3 regions of the Exiguobacterium sp. s95 genome follow, and region 3 is predicted to be linked to each of the others. Evidence: riboswitches for the same ligand, from Rfam matches in the RefSeq annotation. Region 3 holds a riboswitch; each other region holds the start of a gene.

Region 1 (3,276 bases), on a different contig from region 3:
AAGACTTGATCGGCTAAACCTGCTTTGACTGTGATGACCGCGTTGACAATCATTTCTCCCATGACTTGTTTTCCTCCTCATCATTCATTACTCCTATCTGTACCCGTTTTATAGAAAGTCATACCTCAAAAACCTGAAAGGATGATTATGATGCAACAGCAACTCTTCACTCAACTCGATCAACTCGAACAACAAATCATTGAAAGACGTCGTGATCTGCACCGTCACCCGGAACTCTCTTTTCAAGAAGTGCGGACACCAAACGCCATCGCCTCATTTTATGATGAGCTTGGTCTCCCTTACCGCAGGAACGTCGGTGGTAGCGGGATCGTCGCGACCCTCAAAGGAAAACATCCTGGAAAGACCATCGCCATTCGGGCCGATTTCGATGCCCTGCCACTGCAGGAGGAAACGGATCTCGCCTTCCGTTCGATTCATCCGGGTGTCATGCATGCGTGTGGACATGACGGACATACGGCGATTGCACTCGGTCTTGCCTCGGCCTTTACAGCACTGCAAGAAGACCTTCACGGAACAATCGTATTCATTCATCAACACGGGGAAGAAGTCTTCCCGGGTGGTGCCATTCAAATGATTGAAGACGGCTGTCTTGACGGGGTCGATGCAATTTTCGGTACGCATCTCGAAAATGACTTACCTGTCGGAACAATTGGCTATCACGCAGGACATACGCTGTGCGCCATAGATGAATTCGAAATCGTCGTCCACGGACAGGGTGGTCATGCGCAAGCCCCTCATAAAACACAAGATGCACTCGTCGCCGGGGCACAACTCGTCTGTAATCTCCAACACCTCGTCAGTCGGCGCGTTGATCCGTTTTCACCTGCCATCATCGCAATCGGTTCATTCCACGCCGGAACGGCTCCGAACATCGTTACTGGTGAGGCACGGATTGTCGGAGAAATTCGAACATTTGACGAAGCGCTGCGTCACCAGTTACGACAGCAGGTCGATTTGGTTGCCCGGACGACGTGTGCCGGAATCGGTGCGAGCTATTCCATCGACTTTACGACGGGTTATCCTTCCCTTTGGAATCATCCGGTAGAAACAAATCTCGTTAAAGAAGCGACGGCTTTCTTAGGTGAGGCATCTGTCAAAGAACTCAAACCGATGATGGCAGCCGATGATTTCGCCTATTATTTAGAGCGTATCCCAGGAAGCTACTTCTTTACGGGGTCCGCCAAAACGGATGGGAGTACGATTTATCCGCAACATCACCCGAAATATGAAATCGATGAACAGGCATTGCTCATCGGCGCAAAAGCCTTAGGTGCAACCGTCCTGCATGCTTTAGAATCTTAAGGATTGACTTTGTCGTTTTAGAGATGCTATTATCACATCAATGATAACGAATTTAATCAACTTCATATAACACTTATCAAGAGTGGACTGAGAGATCTGGATCGATGACGTCCCAGCAACCTGCCTTCAGTGGCAAGGTGCTACGACCAGCAAAGCGCAAGCTTTGGTTGATAAAAAGCGACGACTCCTTTTGCAACCAAGCAAAGGAGTCGTTTTCGTTTTCTCGCTGTCAGAGCACGAATGATTATAGGGCGACTACCGCCAGCGGAAAGGACGAGATATAGATGGAAAAAGCAACATTCGCAGGAGGCTGTTTCTGGTGCATGGTGACACCATTCGAAGAACTGCCCGGTATTCACGGAATTGTTTCCGGTTATACAGGAGGACAAATCGAAAATCCGACATACGAACAAATAAAAACAGGCACGACCGGTCATTCGGAGGTCGTCGAGATTACATTTGATCCGGCGTTATTCTCATACGAGCGGTTACTCGAACTTTACTGGCCGCAAACGGATCCGACTGACGCCGGCGGACAGTTCCAGGACCGTGGGACACAATACGCACCTGCCATCTTTTATCATACGGAAGAACAGCGCCTTGCTGCGATTGCTTCACGTGACGCGCTTGCTGCGAGCAATCGCTTTAAGCAACCGATCGTCACACGAATCGAAGCGGCACAAGCCTTCTACCCAGCAGAAGACTATCATCAAAACTTCCACAAAAAGAATCCGGAGCACTACAAAAAAGACCGGAAAGCATCCGGTCGCGATGAATTCATCGATGTGGCTTGGAAAGAAGAAGTATCTGTCTAAACTAAAAAAAGCCCGCTCTTCGCGTGGGCTTTTTTGTTTGCAAATAAACGCTTATGAAGAGTGAGTATGCTATAACGAAAGACAATCAGTTTGCGCTTCCCTGTTTCGCCTCGTCTTCAAAGCGATTCGAGACAGATTGTGCTCTAACACTACTCTATGATTTTCTCTGCGGTACACCCTGAAAGCTTCGTTTTTCGTTGACTCCTACGGGAAAAAGCGCGTGAACACGCGCTGCCAAGAGGCTGGCAAGACCCTGCTCGTTGTCCGTGAGGTCAAGGAGCAACGGCTTGCGCCTCGCCCGAGGAAAGCAACGAAAAGAACGAATCTTTCATTCCACAACTACTGATTCGTCTTCGCGCTAAAAAATCGACTTTATACTGCCAGAGTTAACCGTAAGAATTACGATACCTTTTCCGACAACTCATCCGAAGATTCGATTTCTACGACTTGATATCGTTTCAACACAAAAATACCGGCTAGCATCACAAGCAATCCAGCGACTTGTCCGAGCGAAAGCTCAAGTTCCGGTAAACCGAACCAACCGAACAAGTCGACACATAATGCAAAACTCAGTTGCGAAATCAAGACGACCGAAATCGCAATCGATGGACCGAGCAACTGAATCCCGCGCATCACACAAAATACGACACCGACACCGACCAGACCACCGAATAAATAAAGCGGTTCGACCGTTTGAATGTTCGAGAATGTGCCACCCCGAAATACGAGTAGCGCAAACAGTGAACCGATGAACCCGACAAAAAAGACGAGGGTCGTCGTCGCCCATGCCCCGAACGCATGACTCATCCGTGCATTCAATACCGTCTGTAAACTAATCATCATTCCTGCCGTAATCGCACAAAACATACCTAGTCCCATGCTAGCCCCTCCTTATTCGTAACTATTTCCGTTCGCTTTTTCTTTAATCCGCTCTACATCTAAAATAATGATTTTCCCGCGTCGTCTCGCCAAGATTTCTTCTTCACAAAGTGTTGAGATGATACGGTTTAAATGACGGTAACTCGTCCCGAGCCAATCGGCGACGTCATGGAGATTCGACGTTCGCATCTCTTGATAAAACAGACTGTCGGAAACGTCCGAGGTAATCGATAACAGATATCCGGCAAATCGTTCTTCG
Region 2 (3,276 bases), on a different contig from region 3:
AAGGCACCGCTCAACGCCGGATGATTAAAGATCGGGACCGGGATTTCCGGATCGGCTGCCAGTTCCCGCAAGACATCAAGCCCGTATGTAAACGTGTTGAGCAGGAGGGCTGTCGCTCCGGCTTCGACCAGTCGTTTCGCCTGCTCTTTCAAGCGGAAGACCGGACCACTCAATGTAATCGCATAAAGGGCCCGTTTACCGGTCCGTTCATAGTGTGCATCGAGGACTTCCCGTCCAATCCGCGCCCGGTCGAGTGCCGGTGTCAGCGGATTGTCGTATAAGATTTCGTCATCCTTGACGAGATCAATCCCGCCGGCGAGCTGGGCTTCCAGTTGTTCCCGTAAAAAAACGAGATCCCGTCCGATGACGCCTTTGAAGATGCTCATCAACAGGGGGCGATCATGGACTTGGATCAATTGGCGGACGCCCTCGATGCCGAATTTAGCACCGGGGAAATCCGGTGTGAATGAAGCGGGAAGCTGAAGATCCGTCAGTTTGATTTGACCGTCGAGTGACAGCTTGCCGAAGACGGTCGTCAAAATCGCCGAAAAGTCTCGTGAGACGTTGTGTTCCGGATAACGGATCGTGACATACCCTTTTCCGTCGTGTTCTTCCGTATGGACGACTTGTCCTTTAAAGGATTCAAGCTGTTGTTGTTCCAAGTGATTCAAATCGGTCCATGAGCCGACCGTCAGACCGAGGGCGATTTGCTCTGCCCGTTTTGGTAACTGATCGGTCACGCCGAGTTGGTAAGTTGCGGTAATGTACGCCATGATCGTCGTCTCTCCCTTGTTAAAAAATACAAAAATGGTCCCTCGTCAATGACAAGAGACCATGAAAAATTGCGCGTGGACTCTTATCTGTCAGCGTGTTAGCTGCAAGAATTAGCACCGTGCCAACTGGTCGGTTGCTGCGACATCATAGGGCTCGTCCCTCCGTCTGCTCTTGATAAGAATTGGATGAAATTGTGAAATCTAATTGCAATTTTTACATGAGATGGACGTGATGTCAAATAATTTTTTGAAAATTTATTTTTTTTGAAATCCGCTTCTATAGATGGCGGTCTTTTAAATGGTTTTTCACTAAAAATTGGAATTGACAGATGATTTAAGACGGGCGTAATATTCGAATCAACATCGAACACAACAACCACATATGACTCTTATCGTGAGTTGGCAGAGGGAATTGGCCCGAAGACGCCGCAGCAACCGACCATCCGGCACGGTGCTACATCCAACAGACATTCGTCTGAGAGATAAGAGGACGGATGATACCCCGCGCCTCTTTTCTATGACGAAAAGCGGCGTTTTTTTGTGTAGAAATGAAGGGGGAAGCAAGATGGCATATCAAGCATTTACAGAACAAGACGCCATTAAACGTGTCCGGGAACTCGGACTCATCGGACAGGAAGAAGCGACGGCAGAAGAAATCGGCGACGGCAACTTGAACTTAGTCTTTCGGATTCAGGCAGGGAAAGAACGTTTGATCTTGAAGCAGGCATTACCTTATGCAAAAGTCGTCGGGGAAAGCTGGCCCTTGTCACTCGAGCGGGCCTGGATCGAACAGTTGGCACTGAAGGAATTCGCAAAATACGCGACGCCATTCGTTCCACGGGTCTTTCATGCCAGTCATGAAGAAGCGTATACGGTGATGGAGGACTTGTCGCACCTGCAAATCGTTCGGACGGGATTGCTCGCCGGCGAAACGTATCCGCTCCTTGCAGAACATGTCGGTTCTTACTTGGCGCGGACGTTATTTTTCACGTCAGATTTTGCGCTCGGTCCAGTCGGAAAAAAGCAGGTCGCACGTGACTATTACAACCCGGATTTATGCGACATCACGGAAAAGTTAATCTTTACGGATCCGTTTTACGACGCGGAAACAAACAACATCGAGAGCGGCTTGGAAACAGACGTACAGCAGCTCTGGCAGGACGAAAAACTGAAGCGGGAAGTGGCGAAGCTCGAAACGTTGTTCATCACGAAAGGGGAAGCCTTATTACACGGGGATTTACATACAGGAAGCATTTTTGCTTCGGCGGGCGAAACGAAAATCATCGATCCGGAGTTCGCTTTTTACGGACCGTTCGGGTTTGATGTCGGTCAGTTCATTGCCCACCTCTGCTTTGCGGCGTATCCGAACTATGCTGAGTTGCGGGAGACGCGGGTGAAGGATATCGATACGTTCTGGCTGACGTTTGCTTCGACGTTCACGGCACTTTGGGAACGGGAAGCCGTCGAACCGTTCCGGACGGTACCCGGGCTTGTCGATGATGTCCTCAGTACAATTCTCCAAGACGCGCTCGGTTTCGCCGGTTGTGAACTGATCCGGCGGACGATTGGTTTGGCACCGGTCGCTGATTTGGAACAAATTCCGGATGCTACGACGCGCCTTGAACGGAAACGTCATGCGTTACGCCTCGGGACGGCATTGATTAAACGGCGCGGCGAATGTAAGACGTTTACCGATCTCCGGAATTTTGACGTGACGGAGGAATTGAGCCGATGAGCGAGTTTATCCGTAGTGTCATCTATGAGCGGGCGTGCTTAAAGATCCTTGATCAGACCCGTCTCCCGCAAGAAGAACGGTACGAAGTCATTCATGATTTGGCGCAAGCGGTTGAGGCGATTAAACAACTTCGTGTCCGGGGGGCGCCGGCAATCAGTCTGTTCGGTGGATTCGTCCTCGTGCAGGAAGCGTTCCGGACGACGGGATCGCTTGACGAGGTCAAACAAAAACTGTTGACGGTATCGGCGGAGTTACTGGCGACCCGGCCGACCGCCGTCAATTTGCGGAACGTACTCGATGCGCTCAATCAGCTTATCCTTTCGAGCACAACGCTCGAGGAACTGCCGAAACGTCTGGAACAAAAAGCACTTGCCCTTTATGAAGCCGATGCCAAGACGTCACGGCAAATCGGTGTGCATGCGTTGGAGCTGTTTCAAGCGGGAGACCGGGTGTTGACGATTTGTAATGCCGGATCGATTGCGACAGCGGCGTACGGGACGGCACTGGCCCCGTTTTATCTCTCGAAAGAACAAGGCATTCCGTTATCCGTCTATGCGTCGGAAACCCGGCCTTTGTTGCAGGGGGCACGTTTGACGACATGGGAGCTGCAACGGGCAGGGATTGACGTCACCTTGATCACGGACAATATGGTCGCGCATACGATCAAGGAAAAGCAGATCACCGCCATCATCGTCGGCGCGGACCGGATCACCCGTAACGGGGATACGGCCAATAAAATCGGGACGTTCCAGCTGGCGTTACTCGCAC
Region 3 (3,276 bases):
TTTCGTTCAATCGCCGTCCAAAATGGTTCATACAGTGCCACTGCCTCGTCTTTTAGTAGACCGACTTCGACGTCAATCCCCGCCTGACGGAGACGTGTGATACCGCTTCCTGCGACGAGCGCGTGGCGGTCCTTTGTCGCGACAAAGACGCGCGCAATGCCGGCTTTTAGAATCGCTTCCGTACACGGCGGTGTTTTGCCGTGATGATTGCACGGTTCGAGTGTCACGTAGAGATCGGCTCCGCGTGCTGCTTCACCTGCCATGAGGAGCGCTTCGACTTCGGCATGGGGTCCTCCCGCATAACGGTGGGCCCCAAAACCAACAATCCGCCCCTGTTTGACGATGACGCAGCCGACACTCGGATTCGGGCTCGTTTGACCGTTTAACATGTGTGCTAGTTGCATCGCATAACTCATGAATGTTTCCATTTTTTCCGCTCCTTTCAATAAAAAAGACGCCTCCTGTAAAAGGGGCGTCGTGATTGAAGGATTGACGAAATAAGCGTCTCGCGTTTCTGTTTTTACACATACAGAAACAGACCTTTCCCTGAAAACATTTTTTCAGAAAATGGCAGCAAGCGCATTGTTTCGTCCTTCTCCCATCCGGACTTTACCGTCGGCCCTGGAGTCTCACCAAGTCAGCCACAGTGCGTACACTGCAGGTCGCGGGCTCATCGATTTATCAATCGCATCACCGCCGGTTGGGATTTTCACCCTACCCCGAAGAACTGGTTATTGAGTTATACAGCTCAAGACTAGCACAGGTCATTCTAAAATACAAAATGAATTGTATTTCATTCTCTTTTTTAGGAAAACATCAAAAAAAGAACCCTTCTCTTAAAAGAAAAGGATTCTTCCATCTGCACTAAGGCAGAATCCGCTCCGCTCATCTTTCAGACAAACGTCTGACGGAATTGGCACAGTACGACGTAAGAAGTCTGTTGCCGAGGTTTCGTAGGGCCAGTCCCTCCACCTCTCTCGATAAGTGCTACGGTATGAAGTTCATATGTGTGATGTTTCAAGTCGTTCTTATGTCGTGAATCTAATGCTTACACTACGGGGATTCCCTTCTCAAGTCAACCATATTTTCAAAATTAAACCAAATTACCCAGTTTATCAATTTCGACTTCTTTTTGACGTCTTGACAACGTATTTCAATCAATGCTATCCTCTTCACAATGATTATTCCGACAATTCCTATACGATATATCAAGAGTGGGCGAGAGATCTGGCTCTACGAACCCACGGCAACCTGCAACATGCAAGGTGCTCCGACCAGCAAAGCCGATGCTTTGGATGATACTTACGAGAATCTCGTAGTGCGCCTAAAGCACTACGAGTTTTTTAATAGAAGGAGGAACCCTTTATGAATTCATCATCACCCGTCCTGTTTGGCGCAGAAGCTTTTTTGATTGAACGAGGTCCAATCGGTATTTTACTGTCTCACGGTTTTAACGCAACCCCTCAAAGCGTCCGTACTGTCGGAGAGCAGTTTGCCGCCCAAGGGTTTACCGTGTATGCCCCGCGTCTCGACGGACACGGGACGAGCATCCGTGATTTCGAAGCGTCGACTGCTGAAGATTGGAAACAAAGCCTCCGCCAAGGGTTCGACGTCTTAACCAATCATTGTTCGTCCATTTTCATCGCCGGACAATCGATGGGTGCGACACTTGCCCTTGCACTCGTCGCGGAAGGATTACCTGCTGACGGATTGATTACGATCAATGCAGCGTTAGCGATTCCTGCCTATGAAGCATTATCTTTTGAAGACTGTCCACGCTACTTAAAAGAAAGTACCCCAGACATTAAACGTGAAGCGTTTGAAATCATCTATGACCAGGTCCCTGTCGTCTGCGCATCGGAACTTTTGACCTTGATTGACCAGACACGTCCACTCTTACCAGCCATCGAGATTCCAACACTTATTTTATATTCTGCCGAAGACCATGTCGTCCCGCCTGAAAGTTCGGATTACCTTTATCAAGTCATCGGTTCGACGGACAAACGGAGCTATTGCCTGCTTGACTCCTATCATGTCGCGACCCTCGATTATGATCAAGAAACGATTGTCCGCGAGGCAACACACTTTGTACACCAATATAGTCGTTTGACCCACACCGGTTGATGTCTTTCCTGCGCAAAAGCAAGGGATGAAGACTGTTTCGATGCGTGTTTCAAGCATCGACTAAGCCGTCCAGAACAATATGAATGCGCAAAAAAAATGGCCGATGCTCCCTTGAAACGATGGGAGTATCGGCCATTTGATTGATGTGGTCCTGACTGATGAATCAGTCCTTCGTTTACTTCATCAGTTCTGTTGCTGTTTCTTCCATTGTTGCAGGGCTTGCGATTTCCCCGGCACTTCATGGCAGTGGCGACAACGCGGCTCATACGACTCTGACGCGCCGACTAAAATGATTGGATCATTGTAGTTGGCAGGTCGACCGTCGATTAAACGTTGCGTCCGCGATGCCGGGTCACCGCACGACAGGCAGATCGCCTGCAGTTTCGTGACGAACTCTGCCCGTGCGAGAAGTTCCGGCATCTTACCGAATGGTTCCGCCCGGAAGTCTTGATCGAGTCCGGCACAGATGACACGTTTTCCGTCCTGCGCGAGGGCCTCGATGACATCGACGATTTCATCATCAAAGAACTGAACTTCGTCAATCGCGACCACTTGTGTCTCTTGTGCGACTGCCGCGTACACGTCACGGCTCGTCGCCATCGGTACCGCGATGACAGAGTTGCCGACGTGCGAGACGACATGTTCTTCATGATAACGGTCGTCGATTGCCGGTTTAAACACTTGGACCGGCAACTTCCCGTACTGAGCCCGGCGAACGCGTCGAATCAATTCTTCCGACTTACCAGAGAACATACTTCCGCAAATCACTTCAATCCAACCATACTGATTTATTACATGCATCATTGCAGACACCGTCCTCTAAAATTAGTCACTTTAACGAGTATAGCCCGAATCGAATATAAGGAAAAGAGTTGACTTCTCGAAATCAAAAATCCATCCGTTCATTCCCATGATTCCCCACCTTGTCGTTTTAACCAGTCCTCATTTCCTGTACACTATAGAAGAAGAATTTATGAAGGAAGGTGTTCCCGATCCATCACATATTACATGAAGTGCTTCATCAATATGGTTCATTCGGACTTGCGATCCTTCTAGCCGGGGGGATCATCGGGCTTCCTGTTCCGGATGAAACGTTACTGATCATGTCCGGTTTTTGGATGCATCAAGGCAATTTACCCTTAATCGGAACGA

What was found. A riboswitch is a leader RNA that binds a small molecule or an ion and turns the genes downstream of it on or off. The one in region 3 is predicted to bind S-adenosylmethionine.
Region 1: linked by a shared signal. The riboswitch ahead of msrA (peptide-methionine (S)-S-oxide reductase MsrA) and the one ahead of KNP99_RS12940 (alpha/beta hydrolase) in region 3 are both predicted to bind S-adenosylmethionine.
Region 2: linked by a shared signal. The riboswitch ahead of mtnK (S-methyl-5-thioribose kinase) and the one ahead of KNP99_RS12940 (alpha/beta hydrolase) in region 3 are both predicted to bind S-adenosylmethionine.

What each region holds. Positions count from the first base shown of each region.
Region 1 is NZ_JACSMM010000005.1:109,147-112,422, reverse strand. Features, by position in the region: gene KNP99_RS10375 (putative quinol monooxygenase) at 1-62, opposite strand, end outside; gene KNP99_RS10370 (M20 metallopeptidase family protein) at 151-1,323, shown strand; SAM riboswitch class I at 1,394-1,500, shown strand; gene msrA (peptide-methionine (S)-S-oxide reductase MsrA) at 1,608-2,138, shown strand; gene KNP99_RS10360 (DMT family transporter) at 2,538-3,017, opposite strand; gene KNP99_RS10355 (Crp/Fnr family transcriptional regulator) at 3,030-3,276, opposite strand, start outside.
Region 2 is NZ_JACSMM010000005.1:133,316-136,591, forward strand. Features, by position in the region: gene KNP99_RS10495 (2,3-diketo-5-methylthiopentyl-1-phosphate enolase) at 1-773, opposite strand, end outside; SAM riboswitch class I at 854-955, opposite strand; SAM riboswitch class I at 1,160-1,262, shown strand; gene mtnK (S-methyl-5-thioribose kinase) at 1,339-2,508, shown strand; gene mtnA (S-methyl-5-thioribose-1-phosphate isomerase) at 2,505-3,276, shown strand, end outside.
Region 3 is NZ_JACSMM010000009.1:64,218-67,493, reverse strand. Features, by position in the region: gene ribD (bifunctional diaminohydroxyphosphoribosylaminopyrimidine deaminase/5-amino-6-(5-phosphoribosylamino)uracil reductase RibD) at 1-428, opposite strand, end outside; FMN riboswitch at 587-731, opposite strand; SAM riboswitch class I at 883-987, opposite strand; SAM riboswitch class I at 1,203-1,305, shown strand; gene KNP99_RS12940 (alpha/beta hydrolase) at 1,366-2,124, shown strand; gene KNP99_RS12935 (thymidine kinase) at 2,308-2,925, opposite strand; gene KNP99_RS12930 (DedA family protein) at 3,108-3,276, shown strand, end outside.